Regions from separate parts of the Cellulosimicrobium sp. SH8 genome, predicted to be linked through region 1. Evidence: riboswitches for the same ligand, from Rfam matches in the RefSeq annotation. Region 1 holds a riboswitch; each other region holds the start of a gene.

Evidence for each region. A riboswitch is a leader RNA that binds a small molecule or an ion and turns the genes downstream of it on or off. The one in region 1 is predicted to bind thiamine pyrophosphate.
Region 2: it holds a riboswitch for thiamine pyrophosphate, as region 1 does, so the genes downstream of both, thiO (glycine oxidase ThiO) here and thiD (bifunctional hydroxymethylpyrimidine kinase/phosphomethylpyrimidine kinase) in region 1, are expected to answer to the same signal.
Region 3: it holds a riboswitch for thiamine pyrophosphate, as region 1 does, so the genes downstream of both, NF338_RS20625 (thiamine ABC transporter substrate binding subunit) here and thiD (bifunctional hydroxymethylpyrimidine kinase/phosphomethylpyrimidine kinase) in region 1, are expected to answer to the same signal.
Region 4: it holds a riboswitch for thiamine pyrophosphate, as region 1 does, so the genes downstream of both, NF338_RS20745 (TenA family protein) here and thiD (bifunctional hydroxymethylpyrimidine kinase/phosphomethylpyrimidine kinase) in region 1, are expected to answer to the same signal.

What each region holds. Positions count from the first base shown of each region.
Region 1 covers NZ_JAMXMH010000010.1:222,092-229,249, reverse strand. Annotated here, with positions in the region: gene NF338_RS15310 (2-isopropylmalate synthase) at 1-821, opposite strand, end outside; gene NF338_RS15305 (FadR/GntR family transcriptional regulator) at 1,133-1,843, shown strand; gene NF338_RS15300 (ABC transporter ATP-binding protein) at 1,840-2,724, shown strand; gene NF338_RS15295 (quinone oxidoreductase family protein) at 2,734-3,753, shown strand; gene NF338_RS15290 (hypothetical protein) at 3,750-4,031, shown strand; gene thiD (bifunctional hydroxymethylpyrimidine kinase/phosphomethylpyrimidine kinase) at 4,066-4,995, opposite strand; TPP riboswitch at 4,988-5,079, opposite strand; gene NF338_RS15280 (hypothetical protein) at 5,188-5,388, shown strand; gene NF338_RS15275 (YceI family protein) at 5,400-6,074, opposite strand; gene NF338_RS15270 (SDR family oxidoreductase) at 6,340-7,158, opposite strand, start outside.
Region 2 covers NZ_JAMXMH010000013.1:152,545-159,702, forward strand. Annotated here, with positions in the region: gene NF338_RS18200 (thiazole synthase) at 1-602, opposite strand, end outside; gene thiS (sulfur carrier protein ThiS) at 714-947, opposite strand; gene thiO (glycine oxidase ThiO) at 953-2,326, opposite strand; TPP riboswitch at 2,331-2,410, opposite strand; gene thiE (thiamine phosphate synthase) at 2,463-3,188, shown strand; gene guaA (glutamine-hydrolyzing GMP synthase) at 3,232-4,845, shown strand; gene NF338_RS18225 (glycosyltransferase family 4 protein) at 4,850-6,010, opposite strand; gene NF338_RS21010 (hypothetical protein) at 6,193-6,966, shown strand; gene NF338_RS18235 (hypothetical protein) at 7,149-7,158, opposite strand, start outside.
Region 3 covers NZ_JAMXMH010000017.1:20,850-28,007, forward strand. Annotated here, with positions in the region: gene NF338_RS20610 (DUF4235 domain-containing protein) at 1-139, opposite strand, end outside; gene NF338_RS20615 (ABC transporter permease) at 337-2,868, opposite strand; gene NF338_RS20620 (ABC transporter ATP-binding protein) at 2,868-3,749, opposite strand; TPP riboswitch at 3,926-4,030, shown strand; gene NF338_RS20625 (thiamine ABC transporter substrate binding subunit) at 4,113-5,216, shown strand; gene NF338_RS20630 (ABC transporter permease) at 5,284-6,999, shown strand; gene NF338_RS20635 (ABC transporter ATP-binding protein) at 6,999-7,158, shown strand, end outside.
Region 4 covers NZ_JAMXMH010000018.1:2,345-9,502, reverse strand. Annotated here, with positions in the region: gene NF338_RS20770 (NAD(P)/FAD-dependent oxidoreductase) at 1-465, shown strand, start outside; tRNA gene NF338_RS20765 (tRNA-Leu) at 612-685, shown strand; gene NF338_RS20760 (VOC family protein) at 692-1,093, opposite strand; gene NF338_RS20755 (alpha/beta hydrolase) at 1,214-1,858, opposite strand; gene NF338_RS20750 (VOC family protein) at 1,855-2,781, opposite strand; TPP riboswitch at 2,871-2,995, shown strand; gene NF338_RS20745 (TenA family protein) at 2,986-3,738, shown strand; gene NF338_RS21015 (helix-turn-helix domain-containing protein) at 3,845-4,321, shown strand; gene NF338_RS20735 (DUF6882 domain-containing protein) at 4,411-5,388, shown strand; gene NF338_RS20730 (ClpP family protease) at 5,486-6,091, opposite strand; gene NF338_RS20725 (ClpP family protease) at 6,091-6,729, opposite strand; partial or broken gene NF338_RS20720 (fibronectin type III domain-containing protein) at 6,831-7,158, opposite strand, start outside.

The DNA.
Region 1 (7,158 bases):
TTGCCGAAGAGGCATCCCTCGACGCGCTGCGCCCCGGCGAGGACGGCGAGCTCGGCGCACGCGACGCCGGTCCCGCGGTCGTTGTGCGGGTGCACGGAGAGGATCACGGAGTCGCGCCGCGCGAGGTGGCGGTCCATGTACTCGATCTGGTCGGCGTAGACGTTGGGCGTGGCGACCTCGACCGTGGCGGGGAGGTTGAGGATCACGGGGCGCTCGGGCGTCGCGTCCCAGAGCGTCGTCATCCGGTCGCACACGTCGAGCACGTAGTCGGGCTCGGTGAGGTTGAACACCTCGGGCGAGAACTCGAAGCGGACGCGCGGGTCGTCGCCGGCGTGGCGCAGCACGTCGGCCCCGGCGTCCGTGACGAGACGCGCGAGGTCCTCGCGGTCGCGGCCGAGGACGACGTCGCGCCAGACGGGCGCGGTCGCGGTGTACACGTGGACGACGACGGGGTTGCGCAGCCCACGAACGGCCTCGAACGTGCGCGCTATGAGGTCCGATCGCGCCGCGGTGAACACGACGACCGTGACGTGCTCGGGCGCGAGGTCGGTCTCGGCGAGCAGGCGCACGAAGTCGAAGTCGGTCTGCGACGCCGACGGGTAGCCCACCTCGATCTCGGTGTAGCCCATGGCGACGAGCAGCTCGAAGAAGCGGCGCTTGCGCGCCGGGTCCATCGGCTCCGCGAGCGCCTGGTTGCCGTCGCGCAGGTCGACCGGGACCCACAGCGGTGCCTGGGTGAGGCGGCGCGAGGGCCAGCGGCGGTCGGGCAGCTCCGGCACGTCGACCTGGGCGTGGACGTCGGCATAGCGGAACGAGGGCATGCGCGAGGGGCGCTGGCGGTTCCAGGAGGGCCTGGCCTCGCCCCCGTCGGTCGGGAGGACGGTCGAGGCGTCGGTCCAGGGATCGGTCGAGACGTCGGGGGTGCGCGCGGCGGAGGTGGGAGCGGTCATGGTCTGTCCTTCGGGTCGCGCCCCGCGAGGGCGGGGCGGTGGGCGACCGGCGCGCGACGGTTCCCCACGGCGGGGAGCCGGTCCGGTCAGACCCCGCCGTGGCGCCGAAGGAGGAGCGCCGTCCAGGACATGCCGGGTACGCTAGCGCCGAACAAGTCCTCAGACAACCTGAGAGGTAATCCATGAACGCGCTGCAGCGGCGCCCCCTCGCGGACCAGGCGGCCGAGCTCCTGCTCGACCGCGTGCGCTCCGGCGTCTGGCCCCTCGACCACCGGCTGCCCGGCGAGCAGACGCTCGCGACCGAGCTCGGCGTCGGGCGCTCGACCGTCCGCGAGGCGATCCGCCAGCTCGCGGGGCGCGGCGTGCTCGACAGCCGGCAGGGGTCGGGCGTGTACGTCGTGTCGACCGACACCGCGGACGACTGGGACGAGGTGCTGCGCCGCGGGGAGATCGTCGACGTGCTGGAGGTGCGCGCCGCGCTCGAGGCGGAGGCCGCGGGCCTCGCCGCCACACGCCGCACCCCCGCCGACCTCCGGGCGATGACGACGGCGCTCGCGCGTCGCGGGCAGGTCCCGGCGACGTCGTCGGCCGCCGAGTACGTGGACGCGGACCTCGTCTTCCACCGGGCGGTCGTCGACGCCGCGCACAACGCGGTGCTGGGCGAGCTGTTCGCGACCTTCGTCCCACGACTGCGCCGCGCGATGGTCGCGATGGTCGACCTCGACCGTGCGGGCGAGGCGCACCGGCACGACCAGGACGCGCACGAGGCGATCCTCGACGCGGTGCGCGAGCGCGACGCCGTCCGCGCGTCCGCGGCGGCGCGCAAGCACCTCGCCGCCGTCCACGCGAAGGTCGCCGGTCGCGGCGCCGGCGCAGCGGGTGGCGAGCGGTGAGCGCGGAGGTCCTGTCCCTGCGCGGCGTCGACCTGGTGCGGGAGGGGCGGGCGATCCTCGACGGCGTCGACCTCGTCGTCCGGGCGGGCGAGCACTGGGCGCTGCTCGGCCCGAACGGGGCGGGCAAGAGCACGATCCTCGGGCTCTGCGGGGCGCGCCGCCACCCGACCCGGGGCACGGTCCACGTGCTCGGCGAGCGCCTGGGCCGCGTGGACATCCAGACGTTGCACCGCCGCATCGGCCACGTCGACCCGCGTCACGACCTGCGCTCGCCGCTGACCGTGCTCGAGGTGACCCTGACCGGTCTCACGGGGACCGTCGACTGGCGCCCGCGCTGGCAGCCGACCCCGGACGAGGTCGACCTCGCCCGGGGCCTCGTCGCCGACCTCGGTCTTGCCCACCGCGCGCACGACCCCTGGCCGACGCTCTCCCAGGGCGAGCGCGGGCGAGCGCTCGTGGCGCGCGCCCTCCTGCCCGATCCCGCCCTCCTGCTGCTCGACGAACCGTCCACCGGGCTCGACGTCGCCGCGCGCGAGCAGCTCCTCGAGACGCTCGACGCCGTGCGCGCGACCCGGCCGCACGTCGCCTCGGTGCTGGTGACGCACCACCTCGAGGAGCTGCCGACCACGACCAGCCACGCGCTCCTGCTCGCGCACGGCCGCGTCGTCGTCGCGGGAGCCGCGGAGGACGTGCTCGTCACGGAGCACGTCACGCGCTGCTTCGACCACCCGGTGCACGTCGAGCGCCGGTTCGGGCGCTGGCACGCGACGGCCGGGCACGCGCGTCCGCCCCGCCTCGTCGGCGACGACGCGGCCGCCCTCGGGACGGCGTCCCGCGCCGTGGCAGACCCGGCTGCGGCCCCGGCAGCCGCTCGACCCTAGGCTGGGGCCATGCACGCGATCGTGGCCCGCGCGGCGGGCGGCCCCGACGTCCTGGAGTACACCGAGCTGACCGACCCCTCGCCGGGTCCCGGGCAGCTCCTCGTCCGGTCCGCCGTGGCGGGCGTGAACTTCATCGACACGTACAAGCGCTCGGGCGTGTACGCGATGGAGTACCCGCACGTCGTGGGCAGCGAGGGGGCGGGCGTCGTCGCCGGGCTGGGCGACGGCGTCGAGGGGTTCGCCGTCGGCGACCGCGTCGTGTGGACCGAGGCGCCGGGGTCGTACGCGGACCTCGTCGTCGTGGACGCGGCGCAGGCGCTGCACGTCCCCGACGCCGTGTCGCTCGAGGACGCGACCGCCGTCGCGCTCCAGGGCCTCACCGCGCACTACCTGTGCACGTCGTCGTACCCGGTCCGCCCGGGCGACCGGGTGCTCGTGCACGCGGGCGCGGGCGGCGTCGGGCTGCTCCTGACCCAGATGCTCGTCGCACGCGGGGCGCACGTGATCTCGACGGTCTCGACACCCGAGAAGGCGGAGCTGTCCCACGGCGCGGGCGCCGAGCACGCGATCCAGTACACGGCGTTCGCGGACCTCACCGCCGAGCTGCCCGAGGTCGTGCGCGGGCTCACGGGCGGCGAGGGCGTCGCGGCGGTGTACGACTCGGTCGGCAAGGACACGTTCGACGCGTCGCTCGCGTCGCTGCACCGCCGGGGCACGCTCGTGCTCTACGGGGGCTCGTCCGGCCAGGTCCCGCCGTTCGACCCGCAGCGCCTCAACGCGGGCGGGTCGCTCTTCCTCACGCGCCCCAAGCTCGCCGACCACACGGCGACGCGGGCCGAGCTCGTCGAGCGCGCGACCGAGGTGCTGGGCGCGGTCGCGGGCGGCACGCTGCACGTGCGCGTCGGCGCCACGTTCCCGCTCGCCGACGCCGCCGACGCGCACCGGGCGCTGGAGGGCCGCGCGACCACGGGCAAGGTCCTGCTCGTCCCTGACGCAGCGGCACGGGCCGCGGGCGCGGGCACCGCGTGAGCTGGGACTGGGTGCCCGCGCGGCCGGGCGAGGAGGACGGGTCCGACGGCGGCCCCTCCCCCGCCCTGCGCCGCGCCGTGACGGTCCTCGCCGTCCTGCTCACCGCGGCGTTCGCCGTGTACTGGGTGACGGTCGGCCTCCGCCAGCAGGCGGACGCGTGCGTCGCCGACCGCCCCGAGGGCGTCGCGATCCGTGACGTCGACACGCGGTGGCGCTGGTCCCCGCCGGGCTACGACTGCGTCTACGCGACGGCTGAGGAGGACGTCGCACGCGCCTGACCCACGTGCCGATGGCTCGTGCGCGGGTCGGCGCTCAGTGCGACGCGACGGGCGACGTCGCGTGCAGATGGTCGACCGGCCCGCGGCCCGTCCCGACCCGCAGCGCGGCACCGGCCCGCAGCGCGGCCGTGAGCCACTCCTTGGCGTCGCGCGCGGCATCCTCCCAGCCGTCGCGCTGCGGTCGCAGGGCTGCGAGCGCCGCGGAGAGCGAGCACCCCGTGCCGTGGGTGTGCGGCGTGTCCACGCGCACCGCGTCGAACGTCGCCACCACCGACGCCGTGCCCAGGGTCGTCCCTGGCACCACGAGCGCGTCGGGCGACGTCGCGCCCGTGAGGTGACCGCCCTTGAGCAGCACGACGGCGCGGCTGGTCCCCGCGTACGACGTCGCCTGGCGCAGCGCGTCGTCCCACGTCGTGGCGACGTCCTGCCCGGCGAGGACGGCCAGCTCGGGGAGGTTGGGGGTGACGACGTGGGCCCGCGCCGCGAGGTCGCGCACGGCCTGCTCCGCGCCCGCGTCGAGCAGGCGGTGCCCCGACGTGGCGACCATGACGGGATCGAGGACCACCCAGGGCCGCGGGAGACCGACGCGGGCGCGGGCGGTGGCGAGCGCGTCGAGCCACGCCCCGATCTCGCGCGCGTTGGCCTCGTCGGCCACCATGCCGATCTTCACGGCGTCGATCTCGACGTCGTCGGACACCGCGTCGAGCTGTTCGCGCAGGAACGCGGGTCCGGGGACGTGCACGGACCGCACGCCGTGCGTGTTCTGCGCGACGAGCGCCGTCGTGACGGCCATGCCGTAGGCGCCGTGCGCGGCGAAGGACTTGAGGTCCGCCTGGATGCCCGCGCCCCCGGTCGGGTCGGTCCCGGCGATCGAGAGGACGCGCGGACGCGAGGGGCGGGCACCGGTCCTGCTGTCGGGACCGGGCGGGCAGGCGGGGTCGTGCTGGGGCAGGGCGAGCGTCATCGCCGGACATCCCTTCGCTGGTACGAGCCAGAGCAGGTTCGACGGGTCTCATCTCAGCCCTCGCGGGCACCCCGTGTCGCTCGCCATGCTACGTCCTGGGCGCCGGAGGGTTTCACCCGTTCTCGTGCGCGAGAACTCGTGCGCGACGGCGTCCTCCTGGGTATGCCGCACGACCGACCCTCCCGCCGCCCCGTGCCGGGCTCCGCGACGCCGCTGCGTCGTCCGGTCCCCGCCCGCTGGACGACCGTCGACCGCCGCGGCCGCCGCGTCGTGCTCACCGGCGTCGTGACGCACGAGGACGGCGACCGTGTCGCCTTCGAGCACGCCCACCCCGTGCGCGGCGTGTGGCACGTCTGGGTCGCCCGTGCGGCGGTCGTGCGCGACGCACCCTGACGGACCGGACGTCAGGCCTGGTGGATCGCCTCCCCCGCGATCTCGAGGCCGATCTTCTTGCCGACGAGGAACCCCCCGGTCTCGAGGAGCACGTTCCAGACGAGGCCGAAGCTCTCGCGGTCGATCTCGGCCGCGGCGTGGAAACCGAAGATGTCCCGGCCGTAGGGGTCGCGGCGCGCGCCCCCGTACTGCATCGACAGCGTGGTCCGGTGCGTGACGCCCCGGACGGTGAGCAGCCCGTCGACGAGGAAACGTCCCGCCTGCGCCGCCCGCGGCTGCACCCGCTCCGGCGCGAGCTCGGCACGCTCGGGCGAGCGGTTCCGCAGCCGCGCCCACGCGAGGATCTGGTCCTGCTGCTCGCCCTGCCACGTGACCGACGTGCTGCGGAACTCGATCGTCGGGTAGGCGTCGACGTCGAGGAAGTCGGGGCTGCGCAGGTGCGCGTCGCGCTCCTCGTGGTGGGTCGTGAGGCTCGCCGTCTCGATGGTCGCGGAGACGGCGGACGCGAGCGGGTCCTCGCCGACCAGGATCGTCGCGCGCGCCCGGGTGAACTCGCCCCGGACGGGCGACACCATCATGTGCATCCCGGTGAACCCGATGCGCTTGTGCGCCTCGTCCAGGGCGTAGGTACCGGCCTCGGGAACGGTGAGGCCGTTCCACTGCCGGACAGGGCGTGCCGTCGTCATCCGTCGCTCCCAGGCGTCGTCGAGCCGCGACGTCGGTGTCCGCCCGGTACTTGGTCAGGTGTCCAGGACAGCATCCCCGATGAGTGAGTGAAGTTTCAACCAGATGCCGGGTGATCTCCCCCGCGCACGCGCCGTCCACGGCCCCTGGGAGCCGCAGTCCCTGGGCGCACGAGCGCCGCCCGACCCGGAGAGGTCGGACGGCGCTCGTCGAGCTGCGGCGGGTCCGCGACGCCCCCGGGTGGTCGCGTCCGGCGCCGACGGGACCTCAGCGCGCCGGGAGCTCTCCCGGCATCGGGTCGTCCGCGCCCCAGCGCGTGACGCGCAGCCGCCGCGCGTCGGGGCCGGGCAGGGCGTCTCCGCGGTCCAGGGCCTCCTCGGCCGCGGCGCGCAACGACTCCGGGGAGTCGTGCGTCACGCGCACGAACGCGCCGGAGAACGCGTCGAGCTCGCCGCGCGCGATCGCGACGACCATCTCGACCGTACGCTCCACCGGGGTCCACTCGGTGCGGCCCTCGTGCATGACCATCGACGCCGTCATGTCGGTCTGCACGACCCCCGGCGAGACCTCGAAGGTGCGCAGCCCGCGCGCGAACCCGGACCGGTGCAGGTTCGCGCCGAGCCGCAGGAGCGCCGTCTTGCTGGCGTTGTACGCGCTCGCACCGTCCATGTCGTGCGAGCCCGCGCCGCTGTTGAGGTCGACGACGCGGCCACCCCCGCGCGCGAGCATCCCCGGGACGACGGCGCGCGCGAGGAGGAAGGGTCCGCGCACGTTGGTCTCGACGATCGCCCACCACTCGTCGGGGTCCGCCTCCCAGAGCGGCACCTCGGCGTCCACGCGACCCGCGTTGTTGACGAGCAGGTCGACGCTCCCGAGGGCGTCCTGTACGTCCCCGACCGCCGCCGCGACCGCCGCGGCGTCCGTGACGTCCGCCGTGACCACGACCGCGCGCCCCGCACCGCTGTCGGTCAGGGCGCCGATCTCGTCCGCCACGCCCGCGAGCCGGTCGGCGTCGCGCGCGAGGAGCGCGACGTCGACCCCGGCCGCGGCCAGGCCGACCGCGATCGCGCGGCCGATGCCGCGCGA
Region 2 (7,158 bases), on a different contig from region 1:
GCCCGCGTGACGGCGGTCGCGAGCAGGACGCCGTCGCACCCGAGCTCCATGGCCTGCGCGGCGTCGGACGCCGTCCCGATCCCTGCGTCGAGGATCACGGGCACGCGCGCGGCGGCGGCGATCGCCTCGATGTTGCGGGGGTTGAGGATGCCGAGGCCGGTGCCGATCGGGGCGCCGAGCGGCATGACCGCGGCGCACCCTGCGTCCTCGAGCCGGCGCGCGAGGATCGGGTCGTCGTTCGTGTAGGGCAGCACGACGAACCCGTCCCGGACGAGCTGCTCGGCCGCCTCGACGAGGCCGACGGGGTCGGGCAGGAGCGTGACGTCGTCCGCGATCACCTCGAGCTTGACCCACTCCGTGCCGCACGCCTCGCGCGCGAGGTGCGCGGTGAGCACGGCCTCGCGCACGGAGAAGCACCCGGCCGTGTTGGGCAGCGCCCGGATGCCGAGGCGCGCGAGCAGCGCCCAGATGCCGGCGTCGGGGCTGGCGTCGCCACCGGCTCGCACGGCGACGCGGCGCATCGCGACCGTCGTCAGCGCGGTGCCCGACGCGACGAGCGCGTCCTCGAGCGTGAGCAGGTTCGCCGCCCCGCCGGTGCCCATGACGAGGCGCGACCCGATGGTCGCGCCCGCGACGACGAGTGGGTCGTCGGCGAGGCCTTGGCGGTCTGCGGGTCGGCGCGGGGTGGTGTCGGTCGTGGTCACGGGTCCTCCTCAGCCGCCCTGGACGGCGGTGACGATCTCGATGCGGTCGCCGGGCGCGACGACGGTCGTCGCCCACGAGCCGCGCGGCACGACGGCGTCGTCCACGGCGACGGCGACGCCTTGCGGCGTCCCGTCGGCGACGTACGCGGGCACGAGCGCCGCGACGAGCTGCTCGAGGTGCACGGGGGCGGCGAGCGGGTACGGCTCGCCGTTGACGAGCGCGGTCGGAGCAGGTGCGGTCACGGGGATCACCTCGGTGTCGTCGTGGAGAAGGCGCCCGCCCGGGAGGCGTCGAACCCGGGATCGCTCCCCAGGTCGGGCTCGCCGTGGGGAGCGACCCCGGGTTCGGCGAAGCGGTCGGTGCGGGTCGGGGCGAGGGCGGCGGCGACGTCGGTCGGGAGCGCGGCACCCGTGAGCCCGGCCACCACCGCGTCGGCGGTGAGCGGCGCGAGCAGGATGCCGTTGCGGCCGTGCCCCGTCGCGAGGTGCAGCCCCGGGACGGCGGTCGGGCCGACGAGCGGCAGGTTGTCCGGGGTCGCAGGGCGGGCCCGAGGCGTCACGTCGACGAGCGCCGCCTCGTCGATCCCGGGCAGGAGCGCGCGCGCGTCGCGCAGCAGGGCGAAGACGCCGCCCGCGGTCGCGCGGCGGTCGTCGGGGTTCTCCTCGGTGGTCGCCCCGACGACGACCTCGCGGTGCCCCGCGCAGCCGTGACCCTGCCCGTCCGGGACGGGGTCGCGCGGCACGACGTACACCGGCCGCCCCTGCACCACCCCGCGCACCACGTGCTCCAGCGCGAGGTCCGGCCCGGCGTCGAGGCGCAGCGTCTGTCCCTTGACGGGGCGCGTCGGTACGACGACGCCCGGCACGTCCGCGAGCAGCGCGCCGGACTCCCAGCCCGCCGCGACGACGACCGCACCCGCGGCGTGGAGCCGGCCCGCGTCGTCGTGCACCCCCACGACCTGCCCGGCCGGGCCGAGCGCGAGCCGCGTCGCGGACGCCCGCACGACGACGGCGCGCGCCGCGGTGCGAGAGCCGACGCCCTGGACCGTCCCCGGCCCGTCGCCCGCGCCGAGCGCGCCGAGCAGCGCCGCGTGCGTCGCGCGCGGGTCGACCGCGTGGTCCTCGGGCGCCCACGCCGCGCCCGCGACCCGCGGGCCGAGGTACGGCTCGCGTCGGCGGGCGTCGGCGACGGTGAGCTCGTGCGACGCGAGGCCGTGCTCCGCGTGGAGGGCGAGGACGCGGCGGAGCAGCGCGAGGTCGTCGGCGTCGTAGGCGAGCGTGAGGGTGCCCGCGGTGCGCAGCCCGACGTCGGCCCCGGTCGCGGCGCGCAGGTCGGCGGCGAAGCCGGGCCACGCCCCGGCGGCGGCGAGGTGCAGGCGCAGTGCGTCGTCCTCGCCGAAGTCGGCCTCCGTGACCGGGGCGAGCATCCCGGCGGCGGCGTGCGTCGCGCCGTCGCCCGGCGACGGGTCGAGCACCGTGACGCTCAGCCCCGCGCGCGCGGCGCGCCACGCGACGGCGAGCCCCACGATCCCGCCGCCCACGACGACGACGTCGCGCGCGCCGTCGGGCACGGCGGGACCGGCTCCCGGCGAGCGGGGCCCAGGACGGACAGGGGTGTGCATGCGCGCTCCCTTCGCTGGCATGACCCAGATCAGGTTCGACGGTCGGCTCCGACGCCCTCTCAGCCCCGTGCGGGGCTCCCGTGCTGTCGGCCACAGTACCGCCTGCCCCGGGCCCGCCGCGGCTAGGCTCCGGCGGGTGAGCCCCGAGACCTTCGCCACGCCCGCCGCCCCCGCCCCGTCGGCACTTGACGACGTGCGCGCCCGCCTCGCCGACGCGCGCCTCTACCTGTGCACGGACGCGCGCGAGGAGCGCGGCGACCTCGAGGACTTCCTGCGGGCGGCGCTCGCGGGCGGGGTCGACGTGGTCCAGCTCCGCGACAAGACGCTCGACGCGGCGCGCGAGCTCGAGCTCCAGGAGCTCGTCGCACGGGTCGCGACGGAGCACGGCGCCCTGTGGGCCGTGAACGACCGGGCCGACGTCGCACGGCTCACCGGGGCCCCCGTCGTCCACATGGGTCAGGGTGACCTGCCGGTCTCCGCGGTGCGCTCCCTCCTCGGCGCGGCACCCGCGCTCGGCCGGTCCACGCACTCGGCCGACCAGGCGGCCGCGGCCGAGGCGGACCCGGACGTCGACTACTTCTGCGTGGGCCCGCTGTGGGCGACGCCCACCAAGCCGGGGCGTGCCGCAGTCGGGCTCGACCTGCTGCGCACGGTCGCCGCGACGCGGCCTGGCACGCCGTGGTTCGCGATCGGCGGGGTCGACCTGGACCGGCTCGACGCGGTGCTCGACGCCGGTGCGGACCGCGTCGTCGTGGTCCGGGCGATCACGCAGGCGCCGGACCCGGAGCGTGCCGCGCGCGCGCTGCGCGAGCGCGTGGCAGGACGAGCCGCCGCGCGACCCGGCGAGCGCACCGACGCCTGAGACGCGTGACGGTCGCCCGCCGCGCGGCGACTATCCTGGACCGGTGACGTCACCCGCCACCGCTCCCGACACCCCCACCACCGCCGAGGTCGCCGCGACCCCGCGGCCCGTGCTCGTCGTCGACTTCGGCGCCCAGTACGCGCAGCTCATCGCGCGCCGTGTGCGCGAGGCCAAGGTCTACTCCGAGATCGTGCCGCACACCTTCACGGTCGAGCAGATGCTCGCGAAGGACCCGGTGGCGATCATCCTCTCCGGCGGTCCGTCGTCGGTGTACGCGACCGGCGCGCCGTTCGTCGACCCGGCGCTGTTCGCCGCCGGCGTGCCCGTCATGGGCATCTGCTACGGGTTCCAGGCCATGGCGAAGGCGCTCGGCGGCGAGGTCGCCCAGACGGGCCTGCGCGAGTACGGCGGCACCGAGGTCGAGGTGTGCGCCGCGGGCGTGCTGCTCGACGGCACGCCGGAGAACCAGACCACGTGGATGAGCCACGGCGACGCGGTGCACCGTGCGCCCGAGGGCTTCGAGGTCCTCGCGACGTCCGCCGGCTCGCCCGTCGCGGCGTTCGAGGACACCACGCGCCGCCTGTACGGCGTGCAGTGGCACCCCGAGGTCAAGCACTCCGCGCACGGCCAGACGGTGCTCGAGCACTTCCTGTACGACGGCGCCGGACTGGCCCCGGACTGGACGCCCGGCAACGTCATCGCGGACCAGGTCGCGGCGATCCGCGCCCAGGTCGGCGACGCGCGCGTCATCTGCGCCCTCTCCGGCGGCGTCGACTCCGCGGTCGCGGCGGCGCTCGTGCAGCGCGCCGTGGGCGACCAGCTCACGTGCGTGCACGTGGACCACGGGCTCATGCGCGCGGGCGAGGTCGAGCAGATCGAGCGCGACTTCGTCGCGGCGACCGGCGTCAACCTGGTCATCCGCGACGAGAAGGAGCGGTTCCTCACCGCGCTCGCCGGGCACAGCGACCCGGAGACGAAGCGCAAGATCATCGGCCGCGAGTTCATCCGCGTGTTCGAGGACTCCGCGCGCCAGATCGTCGAGGACGCGGGCGAGCACGGCGCCGAGGTCAAGTTCCTCGTCCAGGGCACGCTGTACCCGGACGTCGTCGAGTCGGGCGGCGGCGAGGGCGCGGCGAACATCAAGAGCCACCACAACGTCGGCGGCCTGCCCGACGACCTGCAGTTCTCGCTCGTCGAGCCGCTGCGCACCCTGTTCAAGGACGAGGTCCGCGCGGTCGGCCGCGAGCTCGGGGTGCCCGAGGAGATCGTCGCCCGCCAGCCGTTCCCCGGCCCGGGCCTCGGCATCCGCATCGTCGGCGAGGTCACGGCGGACCGCCTGGAGACGCTGCGCGCCGCGGACGCGATCGCGCGCGAGGAGCTGACGAAGGCCGGGCTCGACAACGAGATCTGGCAGTGCCCGGTCGTGCTGCTCGCCGACGTGCGCTCGGTCGGCGTCCAGGGCGACGGCCGCACCTACGGTCACCCGATCGTGCTGCGCCCCGTCTCGTCCGAGGACGCGATGACGGCCGACTGGACGCGCCTGCCCTACGACGTGCTGTCCGTCATCTCGACGCGCATCACCAACGAGGTGGCCGAGGTCAACCGGGTCGTGCTCGACGTGACGAGCAAGCCCCCGGGCACCATCGAGTGGGAGTGACCCCCTAGCGGGACGGACGGGCCCGACGATCCACGGCGATCGTCGCGGCCCGTTCGTATGCTGCCTCCACGTCGGCGAGCACGCGGGGCCAGCCGGCCGACGACGGCACGTCCCGGTTGTGGGCGATGATCCGGTCGAGCAGGCCGTCCTCGGTCGCGAGGCGCACGAGCGCGTCCGCGAGGCCGGGGTCGTCGTCCGCGACGAGCGCGTCGACGCCGTCGGTGAGGCGCTCCGCGACGCCCGACTGCGAGCGGGTGAGGACCGCCAGCCCGGCGGCCTGGCCCTCGAGCGCGGCGATGCCGAACGCCTCCTCGACGGCGGGCGCGGCGAACACGTCGGCGCGCGCGTAGAGCCGCTTGAGCCCCGTCGCGTCGAGGCGGCCGGGGAGCGACACGACCGACCCCAGCCCGTGCTCGGCGACGAAGCGCCGTGCGTCGGCCAGCTCGGGGCCGTCCCCCGCGAGCGTCACGTGGAGCGCGCCCTCGGGGAGGCGTGCGACGGCGTCGCGCACGACCTCGAGGAGCGGCAGCACGCGCTTGCGCGGCGCGAACCGCGTCGCCGCCACGACGTGGACGGCGGCGCCCTCCATGCGCTCGGCGCGCTCGGTGCGCGGCACGCGCCACGCGTCGAGGTCGAGGCCGTTGTGCAGCACCACGACCTCGCCGTGGTCGCCGACGATGCGGCGCAGGGGAGCCGCCGTCAGCTCGCTCACGGCCGACCACAGCACGGGCCAGCGCGACCACCGCACGACGCGGTCGAGCCCGGCGAACGCCCTCTCCGCCCCGCCCCAGACGCTGTGCACCGTGAGCACGGCGGGCAGTCCCGCGCGCACGACGGTGCGCAGGGACGCCTGCGTCGAGGGCGTGAGGACGCCCATGTGGAGGTGCACGACGTCGGGCCGGCCCGCGCGCAGGATCCTCGCTACGTGGTGCGGCGCGCGCGGGTGGACGGGGTAGCCGCCCGGGACGCGTGCGGCGAGCCGGTGCACCGTGACGTCGCCGTCCTGCTCGGTCGAGACGCCGTGCGCGCCGGGACGGGCGGGCGTGGTGCACACGACGGACACGTCGTGGCCGGCCGCCGCCTGCTGCTGCGCGAGTCGCGCGACCTGGGTCTCGATCCCGCCGAGCAGGGGGAGGTAGCAGTCGGTCAGGTGGGTGATGCGCACGGACCGCATCCTCCCATCCCGTCGCGACGCGCTGAGGTGCGCGTTCGCCGCGCGGTCCGTCGTCGTCGTCGCTACCGTGGGTCCCGTATGGGTGGTTCGACCGCCCTGCGGCGGTCCCGCGCCCGCGGGTCACCGCCCGCGGAGCGGCAGCAGGTGGGTCCTGACGAAGGGGAGAACGCGCCATGTCGAGCACCGTCACCGTCACTCCGGCCAAGGGGGCGCGGGGCATCGGCCTCGTGTCGATCATCGCCGGCATCGTCCTCCTCCTCGCGGGCATCGGCACCTGGATCGTCGTGGCGAACCAGCTGTCCGCCGAGGAGATCACCGTCTCGGACGACGCGTCGTTCCTGGCGGGCCGCCACGTCAACGGGCCGCTCACCGCGTACGCGCAGGCCGAGGTCATCAACAAGCACGCGCTCGAGGCGAGCGGCGGCCAGACCTACGCCGAGCTCGACCAGGACGACCCGACCCGCCAGACCGTCATGACGGCGTCGTTCCTGCGGGCGTCGCTGTTCACGTCCGTCGTCGCGTTCGGGGTGTGCCTGCTCGTCATGGGGCTCGGCGTCCTGTTCATCCTCGTCGGGATCGCCCTCCGGCGGCTCGCGGGCGGCCCCAGCGTCGCGGTCGAGACTCCGGGGGCGTACACGTCGTCGGGTGACCTGTCGGACGCCGGGCGCCACGTCGCGCCCGCGCACGCGGAACCCTCGCCGACGGCTCCGCCCGTCCGTCCGGAGCCGGCACGCCCGGTCGAGGCGCCGGGTCGCACGTCCGCGCTCTCGACACCCGGTGCGGAGGCCCGGGCGGCCGCGACGCCGGTCGAGCCGACGGGCGCGCCGGGGACGGGGACCCCGTCCGCCCCGGGGGCGTCGCCGGCAGCGTCGCCCGACACCACGACGCCCACGACCGGCCCCACGGGCACCCCGCCCGAGCGTCGGGGTGACGAGCCCACCCCCTGACCGTCCCGGCCGTCCGTCCGGACGTCGAGGACCCGTTCCCGCCGGGTCGCACCGGGGAGAGCGTGCGGGGCGGCGTCGCTCGGACACGACGAGGGGCCGTGGCACACGTGCCACGGCCCCTCGCTGTGTCTCGGCCCGCCGTCTCTCGACCTGCGGTCGCCCACGCGGGGGCCGGACCGGGCTCAGCCTCGC
Region 3 (7,158 bases), on a different contig from region 1:
CCTTCGGGGCGTCGTGACCGGTGACCTTGGCCCAGATGAACGTGACGAGCTTCTGCGCGGCCCAGCCCGCGGCGAAGGTGAGGGCGACGGTCCCGACCTTCACGGCCAGGGTCTGCTCGGTCTCGGTCGTGTCGGCCACGAGGGGTCCTCCGTGAGTCGGGGCGCCGGTCGGCGCGGGCGTGGTCCCACCGTAGTGCGAACCGTCGGCCCCCGCGCCGCCCGGCGCGCGCCGCACTCGCGGCCCGACGTCGCGAGACGCGAGAAGTGGCCCTCTGGCCGCCCCCGTGGAGGGCCACTTCTCGCCTTTCGTCACCGCCTTCGCGTCGTCGCTCCGGGCTACTCCTGGCTCACCGCGTCGAGCACGGGCAGCCGGGCCGCGCGCGTCGCGGGCCAGGCCGCCGCCACGACCCCGACGACGGCGGCGAGCGCGAGCATCGCCCCGAGCTGTGCCCACGGCACGGCGAGGGTCGTGAAGCCCTCGTCCGCGAGCACCGAGGGCAGCGCGGCGGCGAGGCCCGTCCCCACGACCAGCCCGACGGCCGTCCCGAAGACCGCGACCAGCACGGACTCGATGACGATCGTCGTGGCGAGCTGGGCGCGCCCCAGCCCGACGGCGCGCAGGAGCCCGATCTCGCGCGTCCGCTCGACGACGGACAGGGCCAGTGTGTTGACGATCCCGAGCACCGCGACGAGCACGGACAGGCCGAGCAGGGCGTAGACGATCGCGAGGATCGACTCGACCTGGGACGCGACCTCTCCCGCGAACTCGTCGGCGTCGAGCACGCTCGCCACGACGTACGGTGCGACGGCGTCCGTCACCCCGTCCCGGACGGCCGCGACGTCGGCGCCCGGCTCGACGTCGAGGAACAGCATCTCGGGGGTCGTCGCGCCCACCGCGGCGGCGACGTCCGGCGGCAGGAGCATGTCGACGGAGAACGCGTGGGAGTCGATCACCGCGCCGATGCGGACGTCGTGCGCCGGGAGGTCCGGCCGGGTGGGGTCGGCGATCGTCACGACGTCGCCGAGGGCCCAGCCGTGCTCGTCGAGCGCGTCCGCCATCACGGCGGCCTCCCCGCGGGCGTACGCGTCGAGGTCGCCCTCGACCGCCGTCGTGCGGACCGAGCGGCCGAAGCCCTCGGCGGGGAACCCGACGACGAGCTGCGGCTCATCGTCGACGACCACCTGGCCGTACGTCGTGAGGTCCGCGGACGCGACGCCGGGCACGGCGCGGACGTCGGCCGCGACGCCTTCGGGCAGGTACGGGGTCGCGGACCGGACGACGAGGTCGGCGGCCGTCTCCTCGTCGACGATGCCGGTCACGGACTCGCGTGCCGAGAGCGCGAGGACGGACGTCGTCGACACGAGCGCCATCCCCACGACGAGCGCCCCGGCGGTCGCGGCCGTGCGGCGCGGCTGGCGCGTCACGTTGCCGCGCGCGAGCCCGCCGAGCGGCCGGACCAGCGCGACGAACGGCGCGGCGAGGACCCCGAGCACGGGGCCGACCGCGAGCGGGGAGAGCAGCAGCACGCCCGCGATCACCCCGACCGCGCCGAGGCCGAGGAGCGGTGCCCCGCCGCTCCCGACCGCCGCGGCGCCCACCACGAGCCCGGTGCCTGCGAGCATGGTCAGCGTCCCCGCGACCACCCGGGCGACGCCCGGACCGGCGGGCCGCACGACGTCGGCCCGCATCGCCTCCACGGGCCGGACGAGCGCCGCGTGGCGCGCGGGCAGGGCCGCCGCCACGACGGACACCACGACCCCGACGACGAGCGGGACCACGATCCCGACGGTCGTCACGGGCAGCGACCCGGCGAGCTCCATGCCCACCGCGCCGAGCCCGGCCCGCGCGAGCTCGGCGAGCCCGAACCCGGCCGCGACGCCCAGCACCGCCCCGACGACCCCGACGACCGCGGCCTGCCCCAGCACCGAGGCGAACACCTGGGCGGGCGACGTCCCGACGGCGCGCAGGAGCGCGAGCTCGCGCGTGCGGCGGCGCACGTGCATCGCGAACGTGTTGGTGATGATGAACGTGCCGACGAACAGCGCGAGCGCGGCGAACACGAGCAGGAACGTCGAGACGAAGCCGAGCTGGTCGGCGATGGCGCTGCTCGTCTCGTCGCGCAGCTCCGCGCCCGTCACGGCCTCGGCGTCGCCGGGGAGCGCCCCCGCGACGGCGTCGCGCAGCGTCTCGGGCGAGACGCCGTCGGCGGCGTACAGGGCGATCGACGGCACCATGCCATCCGGCGCGTACGTCATCGCGGCGGTCGTCGTGTCGAGCAGGACGATCGTCGCACCCGCCATCGGCGCGGACAGCGAGAGCTCGCCGACCACGCGCACGGGGTGCACCGCGTCGCCGAGCACGACGTCGGTCGTGTCGCCCACGGCGAGCCCGGACGCCTCGAGCGTCGCGGACTCGAGCGCGACCTCGCTGCCGTTCTCCGGCGCCCGGCCGTCGACCACGCGCGGCCCGGGGTCGCGCGGGTCGTACCCGATCGCCATGCTCGGCGCCTGCGTGCTGAGCACGGCGGTGCCGTCGGCGCCCACGAGGACGGCGGGGCCGCTCACCTCCGCGAGCGCGAGGTCGACGTCGTCCCGCTCGTCGAGCGTGCCGGCCAGGTCGGCCGGGACCAGGCTCCGGGAGCCGCCGAGCTGCGCCGGGTCCTCGAGCGCGGACCCGGCGGCGGACGCGCCGCGCACGTACGCGTCGGCCTGGATCGACGACGCGACGATGCCGTCGAACGTCGACGCGAGCATCGCGCGCAGCGCGAACGTGCCCGTGACGAACGCGACGCCGATCGTCACCGCGAGCACGGACAGCACGAGCTGTGCGCCGTGCGCGCGCACGCCGCGCAGCGCGATCCGGCCCATCATCGGACGGCCGCCGGTTCGGACGCGGCCGGGGCGGCGTGCGCGCCCGTCGGCGCCGCCGGCGTGAGGGCGCCGAGCGTGTCGAGGACGGCCTGCGGCGTGGGGTCGCGCAGCTCGGTCACGAGCCGCCCGTCCGCGAGGAACAGCACGCGGTGCGCGTACGACGCCGCCGTCGGGTCGTGCGTGACCATGGCGACGGACTGGCCGAGGTCGTCCACCGAGGCGCGCAGGAAGCCCAGCACCTCGGCGGCGGCGCGCGAGTCGAGGTTGCCCGTCGGCTCGTCCGCGAACACGACCGCCGGCCGGGACACGAGCGCCCGCGCGCACGCGACGCGCTGCTGCTGCCCGCCCGAGAGCTCCGCCGGGCGGTGCCCGAGCCGCGGGCGCAGGCCGACGGCGTCGACCACGCGGTCGAACCACTCCCGGTCCACGGGCCGGCGCGCGACGGCGAGCGGGAGCACGATGTTCTCCTCCGCCGTGAGCGTCGGCACGAGGTTGAACGACTGGAAGACGAACCCGATGCGCGTGCGCCGCAGCCGCGTCAGGCGCCGCTCGCTCATCGCCGAGACCGTCTCGCCGTCCACGACGACGGTCCCCGCCGTGGGGGAGTCCAGCCCGGCGAGGCAGTGCATGAGGGTCGACTTGCCCGACCCGGACGGGCCCATGATCGCGGTCAGGCGCCCCCGCTCGAGGTCGACGTCGACGCCGTCCAGTGCGCGCACCGTCGCCTCGCCGCGCCCGTAGGTCTTCACGAGGCCCCGCGCGGTGGCGATCACGGGACGCTCCGGCGTGGTCCCGGAGGCTCCTGCGGTTCCCGTGGCGTGCTCCGCGGACGTGACGACGGTCGTCGTCGCACCCGTCGTCCCAGGTCTGCTGCTCATCGGTCCTTCTCCTCCTGCGTCGTCGGCCGGGGATCCCGGACCGGTCGTCTCGACCCTCCCGCGGGGGTGCACCCCCGGGCATCGGGGACCGGCCCGGACCCTTCCCCGGTCGCCGCAGGGCCGCTCTCAGGGTTCTCTCAGGGGGATTCCCGAGGGGCGGCCCGGTGTAGGCTCGAGGTGAACGACAGGGGAGCTCCTGGAGGAGCTGAGAGTGCGGACCACCGCAGACCCTCGAACCTGATCCGGTTAGCACCGGTGGAGGAAGTCGGGAATCTCGATCACCTGCTCGTGCGGTCTCCCGCGCTCGCCCGAGCACGGGCCGTGCGAGCCGGTGGACCCCTCCTGAACGTCCTGGGAGGACACATGCAGCGCACGACCGCCCGCACCCGCCGGGCCTGGTCCCTCGTCACCGGCGCGGGGACGACCCTCGCCCTCCTCGCGCTCGCCGCGTGCGGCAGCGGCGACGACGCCACGTCAGGCTCGGGAGGCGACGACGCGTCGTCGGGCACCGGGGGCACGGTCACCCTGGTCACCCACGACTCCTTCGCCGTGAGCGACGAGGTCCTCGCCGCGTTCGAGGAGCAGAGCGGGCTCACCGTCGAGCAGGTCGCTCCCGGCGACGGCGGCGCGCTCGTCAACCAGCTGATCCTCACGAAGGACTCCCCGCTGGGCGACGTCGTGTTCGGGATCGACAACACGTTCGCGTCGCGCGCGATCGACGAGGGCGTGCTCGACCCGTACACGCCGGCCGACCTCGCGGACTCCGCCGCGCAGTACACGGTGGGGGACGGGGGAGAGCTGACGCCCGTCGACCTCGGCGACGTCTGCGTCAACGTCGACCACACATGGTTCGCCGACGCCGGGATCCCGGAGCCCGTCTCGCTCGAGGACCTCGCGAAGCCGGAGTACGAGGACCTCCTCGTCGTGACCAACCCCGCGACGTCGTCGCCCGGTCTCGCGTTCCTCCTCGCGACCGTCGGCGCGTTCGGCGAGGACGGATGGGAGGACTACTGGACCGACCTGCGCGCCAACGGCGTCAAGGTCGTCGACGGCTGGTCCGACGCCTACTACGTCGACTTCTCCGGCTCCGAGGGCGCCGGGCCGCGCCCGCTCGTGCTGTCGTACTCGACGTCGCCCGCGTTCACGCTCACCGAGGACGGCTCCGCGTCCACGACCGGTGCCCTGCTCGACACGTGCTTCCGCCAGGTGGAGTACGCGGGCGTGCTCGCGAACGCGAAGAACCCCGAGGGCGCGCAGCAGCTCGTCGACTTCCTCGTGAGCGAGGCGTTCCAGGCCGACGTGCCCGGTCAGATGTACATGTACCCCGCCGACGACTCCGTCGCGCTCCCCGACGGCTGGGCCGAGTTCGCCCCGCTCGCCGACGAGCCCTTCGAGGTCGCCCCCGCCGACATCTCGGCGCACCGTGACGAGTGGATCAAGGCATGGACGGCGACGGTCGTCGACTGACCCCCGTGTCGCGAACGACCAGGGTTCTCCTCCGCGAGGTAGAGCCCTGGTCGGCCGAGGTAGAGCCGTGGTGAGGGACCGGGCGGTCCGGCGGGGCGGCGTCGGGCGCGCGGCCCTGTGGGGTCTGGCGGCGGCGGTGCCGTTGGTGTTCCTCGGGGTGTTCTTCGCGTGGCCGGTGGTCACGCTCGTGGCGCGCGGGTTCGTCGGGGACGACGGCGGTCTCGACCTGTCGGGGTTCGCGGAGGTGTTCTCCGAGCCCCGGACGTGGCGCATCCTCGGGCTGACGCTCTGGCAGGCGGTGCTCGGCACGGCGTTCTCGGTGCTGCTCGGCGTGCCCGGGGCGTACGTGCTGTACCGGTGCCGGTTCCCCGGGCGGAGGGTCCTGCGCGCGCTCGTCACCGTGCCGTTCGTGCTCCCGACCGTCGTCGTCGGCGTCGCGTTCCGGTCGCTGCTCGTGCAGGGCGGCCCGCTCGGGTTCCTGCGGCTCGACGAGACGTTCGCGGCGATCGTCGTCGCGCTCGTGTTCTTCAACTACTCGGTCGTCGTCCGCACGGTCGGCGGGCTGTGGGAGCACCTCGACCCGCGCGCCGAGCAGGCGGCGCGGGCGCTCGGCGCGACGCCGTGGCGCGCGTTCCGCACCGTGACCCTCCCGGCGCTGACTCCCGCCATCGCGAGCGCCGCGTCGATCGTCTTCCTCTTCTGCGCGACGGCGTTCGGCGTCGTCCTCGTGCTCGGCGGGATCCGCTACGGGACCATCGAGACGGAGATCTGGATCCAGACCACCCAGTTCCTCGACCTGCGCACCGCGGCGGTGCTCTCGGTCGTGCAGCTCGTGGTCGTCGCTGCGGCGCTCACCGTCGCGAACCGCACGCGGGCGCGGCGCGAGCGAGCTCTGAACCTGTCCTCGTCGGCATCGTCGGCGCACCCGCTGCGGCTGTGGCGCGACGGCCGCCCGACGGGCGACCTCGCGCCCGCGGCGCTCACCGCGGCCGTGGTCGTCGTGCTGGTCGGACTGCCGCTCGGCACGCTCGTCGTGCGCTCGTTCCGCGTCCCGGGCGGCGGCTGGGGGTTCGACAACTACGCGAACCTCGGCACGACGGGCGGGCGCAACGCGCTGTCCGTCACCGTGTGGGAGGCGGCGGGCAACTCGCTGCGCACGGCGGCGCTCGCGACCGTGCTGGCGGTGGTGATCGGCGGTCTCGTGGCGCTCGTCGTGTCGCGGCGCCCGCGCTCGCGCGGGGGCCGTCGCGCGATCTCCGTGCTGGACTCGGTGTTCATGCTCCCGCTGGGGGTGTCTGCGGTGACCGTCGGCTTCGGGTTCCTCCTCACGCTCGACCGGCCGCTCGGCCTCGACGTCGACCTGCGCACGTCGGGACTCCTGGTGCCGATCGCACAGGCGGTCGTCGCGATCCCGCTCGTCGTGCGGACGGTCCTGCCGACGCTGCGCGCGATCGACCCGCGCCTGCGCGAGGCTGCGGCGACGCTCGGCGCCGCCCCCGGGCGCGTGTTCCGCACGGTCGACGGGCCGATCGCCGCACGGTCGCTCGGCCTCGCGGTCGGGTTCGCGTTCGCCGTCTCGCTCGGGGAGTTCGGCGCGACGTCGTTCCTCGCCCGCCCGGACAGCGCCACGCTGCCCGTCGTGATCTTCCGGCTCATCGGGCGTCCCGGGGCCGAGAACTACGGCATGGCGCTCGCGGCGAGCGTCGTGCTCGCGCTGCTCACCGCGACCGTGATGCTGCTCGCCGAGCGGTTGCGCGGCGACCGACCCGGAGGAGAGTTCTGATGGTGCAGACCGACCCCGCCCCGGCGCGCGCGGGCGCGCCGGAGCCCTCGCGCACCGACGCGGCGCCCGACGCCGTGCCCGCCTCGGTGCCCGCCGCGGTGCCCGCCTCGGTGCCCGACCAAGTGCCCGCGGAGGGTGCCGGGCTCGCGGTGCGCGACG
Region 4 (7,158 bases), on a different contig from region 1:
AAGTTCTGCCCGCCGAACGCGCAGCACGCGATCCGCGAGGCGACGCGTCTGGCGGACAACCTCGCGCTCGAGCTGCACAGCGAGAAGCCGGTCGAGTACCGCCACAAGAGTGTCGGCACCGTCGCGTCCCTCGGCCTGTACAAGGGCGTCGCGGAGCTTTTCGGCGTGTTCAAGCTGCGCGGCGTGCTCGCGTGGCTCATGCACCGCAGCTACCACGTCATGGCGATGCCGACGGGCAACCGCAAGATCCGCATCTTCATCGGCTGGATCGGGCAGTTCCTCCTGGGCCGCGAGCTCGTGTCGCTGGGCTCCCTGCACGACCCGCGCGCGGAGTTCCGCGCCGCGTCGGTGCCGCCCAAGAAGGACGGCGAGCCGGTCAAGCAGACCGCACAGGGCTCGGCGGCCGCGGCCGAGGCGGGCGTCTCCGCCGACGCCGAGGAGAAGGTCCCCGCCAAGGCGTCCTGACCGCCGTCCGGGGGCGACCCCGGGACCGTGCCTGACGGCACGAGGGGCGAGCCGCACGCGCGGCTCGCCCCTCGTCGCGTCCGGGTACGTCCCGCCTCGGCCTCGGCACCCGCCGCGTACGGTGCGCGCGGTAGATTCGGGCCCGCGCCCCCATGGCCCAACTGGCAGAGGCGGCCGGCTTAAACCCGGCGTGTTCCGGGTTCGAGTCCCGGTGGGGGCACCCAGGTCATGAGAGCCCGGTCGGGCCCTCGGGCTCGGGCGGCGGCGCGGCTTCCTGGCCGAGGATCACGACGGTGCCGTCCGGGTCCTGCACGCGCGCGACGCGCTCGCCCCACGGCTGGTCCGTCGGCGGCTGGAGCACCGGCACGCCCGCCGCGGCGAGGTGCTCGACGGCCCGGTCGCAGTCGTCGACGTACACCCACAGCGCGGTGCGCGCGACGCCTGCGGGCATCGTGCCGTCGTCGAGACCGATCCCGAGCGGCGACCCGCCGACGTGCACGCTCACGTACACGGGCGGGCCGTCGGCGGGGAACGCGTACTCGACGGTCCCACGCAGCAGGTCGCGGTAGAAGACGAGCGACTTCTCCACGTCGGCCACGGAGAGGATCGGGAAGAGGCTGCGGAACATCGGCCTGGCTCCTCGGTGCGCACGGCTGGGTGTGCTCCCATCGTGCGCCCCTGACGCCGGGCGCGCGTCCCGGCGGGGGCCGCGCCCGGTGTCTCCGGGGGCGGCCCGCCCGTGCCCGCGTCAGGCCGCCGCGTTCCCCACGGCGTCGTCGAGGAAGGCTCGGACGTCGGCGAGCTCGCGCGCGTCGATGCCGTGCGCGAGGCCGGGGTAGACGCGCTCGACGAGCGTCGAGCGGCCGGGCAGCCACGCGGCCGTGCGGTCGATCGCGTGCGGGGCGATGACGCGGTCCTCGGCGCCACGGCCCCAGAACACGGGCGGCCGGGACGCGGCGAGCGCGGCGTCGGCGGGCTGCTCCGCGCCCTGGACGAACCCGCCGAGGACGACGGTCGCCGCCACGCGCTCGGGGCGCGTGCGCAGGAGCTGCGTGGCCATGAGCCCGCCCTGGGAGAACCCGACGGGCACGACCTGCCGCTCGGGCACGAGCTCGGCGTCGACCCAGGCCCAGACTGCCTCGGTCGCGCGGGCCACGGGCTCCGGGTCGGGGTCGCCGGGTGTGACGATCGGGAACCACGCGAAGCCGCCGTGGGGGAGGGCGAGCGGGGCGCGGAGCGACACCCACGGGGCGCCGAGGTGCGGGCCGAGGCCCGCCAGGTCGTGCTCGTGCGAGCCGAACCCGTGCAGCAGCACGACGACGGGCCCCGCGGCGGGCGGACCCGCTGGGTCGGCGTCGGAGCGGACGGCGACGAGGGCGGCGGGAGCGCTCATCGCGCGAGCAGCTCGTCGGTCGTCGTGCCGGGCACGGCCAGCGTGACGCGCGTGCCCCACGGGTCGTGCACGACGACGGAGCGACCGTCGTCGGCGTGCTGCAGGCCGCGGGCCTTCAGCCGGGCGACGAGCGCGTCGAGGTCGTCGCGGCCCGGGACGGTGACCGCGACGTCGCCGAGCCCGAGGCTCGCGGCGCGCGGGCCGGCGCCGGCGCTGTTCCAGACGTTCATCGCGACGTGGTGGTGGTACCCGCCGGCGGACGCGAACAGGGCGCCGCTGTACTCGGTGACGGTGGCCTCGAACCCGACGGCGTCGACGTAGAAGTCGCGCGCGGTCGCGATGTCGCCGACCTGCAGGTGGACGTGGCCCACCCGCCCGGCGAGGGCGGGCCCGGCGTCGACCGCGTCCTGGGACAGGTTCGCGCGCAGGTACGCGTTGGGGTCCAGGTACTCGGTCGCCATGAGGATCTGCCCCCGCTCGCGCACCCACGTCTCCCGCGGGCGGTCGGTGTACAGCTCGACGCCGTTGCCCTCGGGGTCGGTGAAGTAGAACGCCTCGCTGACGAGGTGGTCGCTCGACCCGACGAACGCGCCGCGGCGGTCCTGCGCGGCACGGTAGACGGTCGCGGCGAGGCTCGCCGCGTCGTCGAAGAGGAACGCGGTGTGGAACAGCCCGGCCTGGCGTCGGTCGACGGCGGGCAGGCCGGGCGTGTGCACGAGCCGCAGCATGGGCGTCGTGCCGCGGCCGAGGACGCGGTGCACCTCGGTGCCGCGCGAGCGCTCCTCGAGCGGGGCCAGCGCGAATGCGCCCGTGTAGTAGGACGTCATCTGCTCGAGGTCGCCGACGCGCAGCGTGACGGCGTCCATGCTCGTGGACGGGGACAGGAGGCGGTCGGTCGGCGCGCCCGGGGTGCTCGTGGTCATGTCTGCTCCAACTTGTTGTCGCTACAACTATATTCCCACACGCCGCCGGATGCTCCCGACGCGGGCCGTGCTTCCTTGCTAGGGTCGCGGCGAACCACGCGGGGCGTCCCGCCCGGGCAGCCGGGCCGAGGGACTGAGACGAGCGGTACGGCCGCCCGGACCCGTCGAACCTGATCTCGCTAGCACGAGCGGAGGAACGTGGGCATGACGACGCCTGCTGCCATCACCCTGAACCCTGTCCTCGCGGACGACCCGACCGCGCTCGTTCGGCCGGGGGAGACCGGCTTCACGGTCGACCTCGCGCGCCGGTACGCGCACCTCTTCGACGAGTTCTACGACCACCCGTTCCTCGCCGGCCTGCGCGACGGGTCCGTCGAGCCGGCCGCGGTGCGGCACTACGTCGGCCAGGACCACCAGTACCTCACGGCCTACCTGCGCTGCTACGGGCTCGGCATGGCGCTCGCTCCCGACCGCGAGTGGGCCGCGTACTTCCACGAGAAGGCCGGGTTCCTGCTCGACGACGAGTCGCACGCGCACCACGCGATGTGCGACTTCCTCGGCGTGACGTACGAGGAGGCGCAGACGAACCGCCTCGCCCCGGGCGCCCAGGCGTACGTCGACCACATGCTCGCCGCGGGCCGCGACTCCCTCGGCGTGCTGCTCGCCGCGCTCCTGCCGTGCCCGTGGACCTACATCTGGTCGGCGCGGCGGTTCTGGCTCGGCGAGCGGGAGACGACGCCCGGCGCGATCGCGGACGACCACCCGCTCGCGGGCTGGTGGGAGTTCTACGCCGCCGAGCGGACCGAGGGCGTCCTGGCCGACCTCCGGTCGCGCCTCGACGCGCTCGCCGCCGACGCGGGCGAGGCGGAGCGCGCCCGCATGGAGCGCGCGTTCGAGCTGAGCTGTCGGCACGAGATCCGGTTCTGGCAGATGGCGTGGACGCTCGAGCGGTGGTGACGCCCCTCCCGGACCGGTGAGCCGCCCGACGTCGGGCCTTACGCCAGCAGCAGATCCTCGCCCGGGTGCCTCGGCACCCGGGCGAGGGCGCGGGTAGCGTGACCGCATGGACGCGACGAGCGCGGTGCCGAGCATGGCGGCGAGCCCCCGGCCCCGAGAGGGTGGGCGGCCGGAGCCGCTCCTGCGGCACGTCATCGGCGGGATCCTCCGGCGGGCCCGGCTCGCGCAGGGGCGCACCCTGGTCGACGTCGCGGCCTCCGCGCGCGTCTCGACCGCCTACCTGTCCGAGGTGGAGCGCGGTCGCAAGGAGGCGTCCTCCGAGGTGCTGGCCGCCGTCTGCGGCGCGCTCGGCCTGCGCCTCGTGGACCTCGTGGCCCGCACGGGGGAGGAGCTGCGCCCCGTCGCCCCCGTGCGCGTGCTCTCCTCCGTCCGCGAGCGCGGCGCGCTCTCCGCGCCGCGGCACCCCGCCCCCGCCGGCGAGCCCGTGCGCGACCTCCCGGTCGCGCGCACCACGCTCGCGACTCCCACGCTCGCGGCGCGCCCGCCCGCGCGCGCCGCCGACGTCCTGCTCCTCGCGGCCTGAGCCCCGCGGGTCGTCACGCACCTGGCGCTCCCGCCGGCACCGCGTGTCGCGCCCCGGTGCGGCGAGGTGGACGCCGTTACCGTCGAGGCATGACGGAGCCGCAGACCGCGCACGGCACGGCAGAGCAGACCGCCCCGGTCCTCCAGGAGCTCGTCGACGACGCCGCGTTCCTCTCGCACGAGCACCAGCTCCACCTCGTCGACCACCACGGCGACGACGCGTGGGGCGCCGAGATGACGACGGGCACGTTCACCTTCACCGCTGACACCGGCGAGACGACGACGTGCCGGCTCCAGTTCCTCGGCACGGCCGCGCCCGGCCCCGGGAGCTGGATGTGGGCGTGGAACAACGTCAACGACTTCCCCGACGACGTGCTGCGCGCCGCCGAGAAGACCCGCGAGACGGGCCTGCGCGAGGCGGCGGAGGCCGAGCTGCCGCTCACCGACGACCTCCCGTACCGCCTCGCGCTCGCGGCCAAGGCCGTCACCGGGTCCTGGACCCACTACAGCGCCCCCGTCGGCGGGGGGACGCGCGCGTGGTTCCTCCTCGACGCCGACGGTCTCGCGCTGCCCGCGCCGAGCGTGCCGCGCGTCGTGCGGGTGCTGAGCGAGGGCCTGCTGTCCGTCACGGTCGTCGACCACCGCCGCGCGGTCGCGTCCTACGCGGCCGCGCGCGGGCTCGAGACGTCGGACGACGACGGCGCGCTCGTGCTCGTGCTTCCTGACGGGAGCGTGGCCGTCCGGTTCGACGAGCGTGGCCGGATCGCCGGCATCGCGGCGACGGCGCGCCCGGTGTCCGCGCCGGCGCGCGATCCCGAGCCGGGAGCAGCGGGTCCGGACGCCCACGCGCCAGACGCGGACACCGCCGTCGACCCGGACGCGGACTCCGCGGACGTGCCCGACGCGGACACCGCCGACGTCCCCGATGCGGACACCGGAGACGTGCCCGACGCGGACACTGCCGAGGTGCCGGAACCCGGAGAGCCCGCGGCGACGGAGGAACCGGACCCGGCGGCCGAGCCCGCGCAGGAGCCACGTCGACGTTCCTGGTTCCGGCGACGCGGGTAGGCCCCGCGCGGCGGCGCACCGCGAGTGCTGCGTCTGCAGCCGAGAGCTGCGTCCCGGGACGCATCCGTCGACCACGGACGCAGCGTTCGACCCGGGTTCAGGCGGCCGCGGCGAGCTTGCGCGAGGTGACGACGGCGTCCGCGACGCCGTACTCGACCGCCTGGCGCGCGGTGAGCACGAGGTCGCGGTCGGTGTCCGCGCGCAGGCGCTCGACGGTCTGCCCCGTGTGGCGGGACAGGACCTCTTCCGTCTCGGACCGGATCCGCAGGATCTCCTCGGCCTGGATCGACAGGTCGGAGATGGTGCCCTCGCCGCCGCCCGACGGCTGGTGCAGCAGCACGCGCGAGTGCTCGAGCACGAACCGCTTGCCCGGCGTCCCCGCCGCGAGCAGGACGGCCGCGGCCGACGCCGCCTGGCCCATGCAGATCGTCGACACGTCGCAGCGGACGAACTGCATCGTGTCGTAGATCGCCATGAGTGCGGTCGCGGAGCCACCGGGGGAGTTGATGTACAGGCCGATCTCCTGGTCCGGGGCGTCGGACTCCAGGTGCAGGAGCTGGGCCATGACGACGTTCGCGACGCCGTCGTCGATCTCCGTGCCGAGGAACACGATGCGCTCCGACAGCAGGCGGGAGAAGACGTCGAACGCGCGCTCCCCGAGCGGGGTCTTCTCGACGACGGTCGGGATCGTGTAGCTCGCCATCACAGTCCCACCTTCCGGGCCGCGCGGGCGGGACGGACGTCGTCGACGGACTCGACGATCCGGTCGATCATCCCGTAGTCGAGCGCCTGCGCGGCCGTGAACCAGCGGTCGCGGTCGGAGTCGTCGGCGATGGTCTCGACGGCCTGCCCCGTGCTCTCGGCGGTCAGCCGGTGCATGAGGCCCTTGGTGTAGACGAGGTTCTCGGCCTGGATCGCGATGTCGACCGCGGTGCCGCCGATGCCCGCCGACGGCTGGTGCATCATGATCCGCGCGTGCGGCAGGGCGTACCGCTTGCCCGGCGTCCCCGCGCACAGCAGGAACTGCCCCATGCTCGCGGCGAAGCCCATCGCGACGGTCGAGACGTCGTTGGGGATGAGCCGCATCGTGTCGTAGATCGCGAGCCCGGCGCTCACCGAGCCGCCGGGAGAGTTGATGTACAGCGCGACGTCCGCGCGCGGGTCCTCCGCCGAGAGCAGGAGGAGCTGCGCGCACAGCCGGTTCGCGACGGCGTCGTCCACGGCCGTGCCGAGGACGACGATGCGCTGGTGGAGCAGGCGCGTCGTGAGCTGGTCGTCGAAGGACGCCGCCGCCGGGGCGACGGCCTCCGCGTGCGGTGGGCGTGACGTATGCGTGGTCATGGGACCACCGTGACCCGCGGAGGGTCCGGACAGGCGGGTGATCTGCCGTCGGCACATTCGCCGACGGCAGATCAGGCATCGTCAGAACCGCGCAGCACCGGTCAGAGATTTGGCCAAGACGTCCGGTCGACAGTGACCCCGTTGGCCGGGCTGAGGGTGACCCACACGGTATGGGTACCGCCGCCGCGGTTGCCGAGGATGCATCCAAGGTCGACGTAGCTGCCGGCGTTGAGCCGCACCGGCCACGCGTAGCTGCCGACTTGACCGTCCTGCGTATAGCACTTGATCTCGTAGTTGCCAGAGGGGAAGGTCGCGTTTGCGTTGACGCGGAATACGGTGCACATGTGGCCAACGCAGTTGCCTTGACCGGGCTGGGTGTCCCGCTGCGGTCCGCGCGTCACCCAGACCCTCGGCGGGTCCGGGGGCGAG